DNA from 2 places in the Streptomyces sp. NPDC014623 genome. Region 2 is predicted to be linked to the other one. Evidence: riboswitches for the same ligand, from Rfam matches in the RefSeq annotation. Region 2 holds a riboswitch; the other holds the start of a gene.

Region 1 (2,151 bases), on a different contig from region 2:
ACCCCTCGGACTCCAGGGTGCGCAGCGCTTCTCGCACGGGGACGCGGGAGACGCCGTAGCGACGCGCGAGCACCTCTTCGGTGAGGCGGCTGCCGCGTTCGAAGACCCCGCAGACGATGTCGTCACGGATTGCCGTGCATACCGAATGCGCGGGAATGCGCATGTCCGAACCTCCGCCTTAATCCCCGCGGAACGCGGCCGATCGACGCCTGTTCCGCGACTCTATTGCAATCGGCGGGAATTTCCGATGGCGGGGCGTGAACCATGGATATCTTTTGGCCGGGGAGCACTTCCGCGGGGGGCTTCGGCGCACGTCTTGCTCAGACACGGCGAAGACCCCGGCTGATGCCGGGGCCTTCGCCGGAGCGTCGTCGTGCGGCGCGGGTCAGACCTGGACGCCGTGGGCGCGCAGATAGGAGACGGGGTCCATGTCCGAGCCGTACTCGGGGGTGGTCCGGGCCTCGAAGTGCAGGTGCGGCCCGGTGGAGTTACCGGTCGAGCCGGACAGGCCGATCTGCTCGCCCGGGCCGACGCTCTGGCCGACGGAGACACCGATCGAGGAGAGGTGGCCGTACTGGGTGTACGTGCCGTCCTTCATCCGGAGGACGATGTTGTTGCCGTACGCACCGCCCCAGCCCGCTTCGACGACCGTGCCGGCGCCGACCGCGACGACGGAGGTGCCGGACGCCGCCTGGAAGTCCACGCCGGAGTGGCTGCCGGAGGACCAGAGCGCGCCACCGGACCGGTAACCGGTGGTCACGTGCGAACCCGCCACCGGGAGATGGAAGGAGTTCAGCCGGGCCCGCTCGGCCGCGCGGGCGGCGCGGGCCTTCTCCTCGCGGACCTCCTCGGCGCGGGCCTCGGCCTTGCGCTCGGCCTCGGCCTTCGCCCTCGCCCTGGCTTCCGCTTCGGCCTCGGCCTTCGCGGCGAGCTCGGCCTGGTGCCGCTGCGCCTCGGCCTGGGCGTCGATCTGCGCGGCGAGGGTGGTGTCGAGTGCGACGGTCTGCGCGAGACCGGTGCCGACGGCCTCGGAGTCCGCCGCGAGGGCCGGGGTGGCCGTGGCGCCGATGACGCCGGTGGTGGCCAGGGCCGCGATGCCGGCGGCCTTGACACCCTTGCGCGCCAGGCGGCTCGGGGCACGGTGCTTCCCGGTGGCACGGATGAACGCCATGGAGGGGCTGGTCCTTTCCTTCCTTCTCGCCTACCGGGTTAGCTGACGGGTTCGGAGCAGGAAGGTCTCCTACGGGCCCCTGAGCCTCCGGTGAGGTGCAGGAGTCCGATTCACCCCAGGGACTTCATGGGTCCCCGGCTCCCCAGGCTCGCGCCTGACGGGGACTCGGCGATGGCTGTCCGGCGCCGCGGGTGCGGCAGTCGTCCGGCGGACAGCCGAGCCGACGCTAGAACGGTCAACTTTCCCTCTCCAAACGGAAAAGGTCTTTTGTCGCACATCCCACAGAGGAAATACGACCTTTCTCCGCGGACCGGACAAAACGACGGGCCTCGGCGCTCATGTGTGCGCCGGGGCCCGTCCTGTCCTGTCCCGTCCTGTCCCGTTCTTCCGGACGCTTCCGTCAGCCGCTGACGACCGACACCTCGCCGATCCCGAGCGCCCTCACGGGCTCGGCGATCTGCGCGGCGTCCCCGACCAGGACGGTGACCAGCCGGTCGACCGGGAACGCGTTGACCACGGCGGCGGTCGCCTCGACCGTGCCCGTCTCGGCCAGCCGGGCGTACAGCTTGGCCTGGTAGTCGTCAGGGAGGTGCTGCTCCACCTGATCGGCCAGGGTGCCGGCGACGGAGGCCGCCGTCTCGTACTTCAGCGGGGCGACGCCCACGAGGTTCTGCACTGCGGTCTCACGCTCGGCGTCGGTGAGCCCCTCGGCCGCCAGGGTGCGCAGGACCTTCCAGAGGTCGTCGAGCGCGGGACCGGTGGACTCCGTGTCGACGGAGCCGCTGATGGCGAGCATCGCGGCGCCGGTCGACCCGGACGAGGAACCGGGCGCGGTGGAGCGCAGCACCTGCCCGAAGGCCCGGACACCGTAGGTGTAGCCCTTCTCCTCGCGCAGCACGCGGTCCAGCCGGGAGGTGAGGGTGCCTCCCAGGCAGTACGTACCGAGAACCTGGGCGGGCCACACGCTGTCGTGCCGGTCG
Region 2 (2,151 bases):
ACTCGGTCTTGGTGTTTGAATCTATACGCTGCTCCACGGCGGGCAGTATGGACGACGAACCTGTGCGAGACCAGTCACCCGGGTTCCGCCGGGCCTGTCGCCGGGACACCGGCCGTCGTGGCGCCGCGCCGGGGCGGCCTCCGGGGACGAAGGAGGCCGGACACGGACGACGGGTGGTACGGGTTCGGCGGAACCCGTACCACCCGTCAGTCCTGTTCCTCCGTCGCACATCCGCGCGCCGGCGGTCCCGCCTCCGCGAGGACTCAGTAGGCGCCGAACACGTTGTCGATCGAGCCGTACCTGTCCGCGGCGTAGTTGCACGCGGCCGTGATGTTGGCGACCGGGTCGTAGCTGTCCGTCGACGTGCCGGGCACGTGGTAGGCCTCGAAGGTCGGGTCGATGACCTGCAGCAGCCCCTTGGAGGGGATGCCCGCAGCGGCGTTCGAGTCCCAGTTGTTGATGGCCTGGGGATTGCCCCCGGATTCGCGGATGATGTTGCGGTGGATGCCCTCGTAGCTGCCGGGGATGCCGTGCTCGGCCATGACGGCCAGCGACTCCTTGATCCAGCCGTCGAGGTCGTCCGTGTACGCGGCCGGCTCGGCGGCGGGAACGGCTTCGGCTGCGGGGACGGCTTCGACGGCGGGCGCGCCCTCAGCGGCGACGGAGGTGCTCGTGCGCTCCGAGCGGTCGGCGCGGTCAGCGCCTTCCTCGGCGCGGCCGGACGCGGCAGAGGCCTTGGGTTCGGCCTTTTCGGCCTTGTCCGCCGACTTGTCATCGGCGCCGGTTCCGATAACCAGCTTCAGGCCGGGGTGAATCAGGTCGGGGTTTCCGCCGATAACCTTCTGATTGCCCTCGTACAGAGCCTTCCAGCCACCGGCCACCGAATACTCACGCGCGATCTTGGCGAGAGTGTCGCCCAAGATCACGGAATGCGTGGCGGACTCGGACTTCTGCGCGGCGATTCCCTTGCCGGACACGGCAGTCGACGTCGTCGCCTTTTCGACGACGGCCGGCTGGGCCGGGGCCGCAAAGGCGCTCGTCGCACCGAGCACGGGGAGGGCCAGGGCGGCTCCACCCGCGCTCACGGCGATGATGCCGCGGGTGAGCGAACTGGTCCTGGAACGACGGCGCTTACCGTTTTCGAGCATGCTGAATTCCTCTCCGTCGCCTGCGAAGTGAGCTGTCGGGTTCGGGCTGGAGATGCCCGGCCGCACAGGAATGCGACTTCACCCCGAGCCGCCCCGGAAACCGGATCGGCGCTTACCTGGGTCCCCCGCTCCTGCCGTACGAGAAGTAGTCGGGTCACCGGGCGGCGGCAGGATTCGGCGTTCCGTCCGGAGTGATGGTGACCGTAGGCGAGGAATAGGGAAAGGAACAAGCCCGGCGCGGTGATCACAATTCATTCGCAAGATCGATTCACGGGAATTCATGTAATCCACCCCACACCGCACTCCCCACTTCTCTTGGCACAGAAGGGAACCGACTGCCGCTCCCCCGCGTCGGGGAGCCCGAAGGTGACCCTGGTCACTGAGTCCGATTAGGGCGTTTTGCTCCCGCGTGAAGGGGGCCAGGTCGCACGAAATGACCTTTTGTGAATGAGGGGACTTCCTAAATAAAATCCCTCAAAACGGGCATATGGACCATGAATCCCAGATGCGGGCATATCGTGAGTGTTTGCGTGGAACCGATCCGCTTATGACTGAAAGTCCGTACCCCTCGGCCCCCCGGATCACCGTCCTGCCCGTGCAGCCCGGGGATCCGCCCTTCCGCATCGTGGAGATCGACGGAGAGGTGATCGGAAGCGCGACCGCCATGACGGACGTGCTGATCGCCGCCGCGGCGGCCGGTGTCCCGGTCCATGACCTCGACGACCCTGCCGCCGTCCGATGGGTGGGGGGCGGCAAGCTCCACTGGAAGCCGCACTGAACGGAGCGGGAGGCGGCCGGGAACGGCGGTGAGGGCTCCGCAGGACGCCGGGGGCGAGGCGCGGGCCGTCGGCGCGCGAGAGGCGCGCGGGCCGGGCACGAGGAATCGCGGAGACCGGACGTGAGGGGTCACCACCGGCCGGACCACGGCACCGGGCGCGGGAAGCCGCGCGGGTCGTGGCCTCCGTGCCGGAGCGGTCCCGTCCGTCAGGCCCCGCCAGGGGGC

Evidence for each region. Region 2 has a riboswitch for cyclic di-AMP ahead of ACF1FZ_RS28995 (transglycosylase SLT domain-containing protein). Riboswitches for the same ligand answer to the same signal wherever they lie in the genome.
Region 1: another riboswitch for cyclic di-AMP. It lies ahead of ACF1FZ_RS19460 (M23 family metallopeptidase); the one in region 2 lies ahead of ACF1FZ_RS28995 (transglycosylase SLT domain-containing protein).

The regions. Positions count from the first base shown of each region.
Region 1 is NZ_JBIBZU010000011.1:157,785-159,935, forward strand. Features, by position in the region: gene ACF1FZ_RS19455 (GntR family transcriptional regulator) at 1-163, opposite strand, end outside; gene ACF1FZ_RS19460 (M23 family metallopeptidase) at 386-1,171, opposite strand; cyclic di-AMP (ydaO/yuaA leader) riboswitch at 1,184-1,352, opposite strand; gene ACF1FZ_RS19465 (M16 family metallopeptidase) at 1,572-2,151, opposite strand, start outside.
Region 2 is NZ_JBIBZU010000022.1:90,707-92,857, forward strand. Features, by position in the region: gene ACF1FZ_RS28990 (hypothetical protein) at 1-37, opposite strand, end outside; gene ACF1FZ_RS28995 (transglycosylase SLT domain-containing protein) at 264-1,148, opposite strand; cyclic di-AMP (ydaO/yuaA leader) riboswitch at 1,153-1,338, opposite strand; gene ACF1FZ_RS29000 (hypothetical protein) at 1,696-1,926, shown strand; gene ACF1FZ_RS29005 (hypothetical protein) at 2,133-2,151, opposite strand, start outside.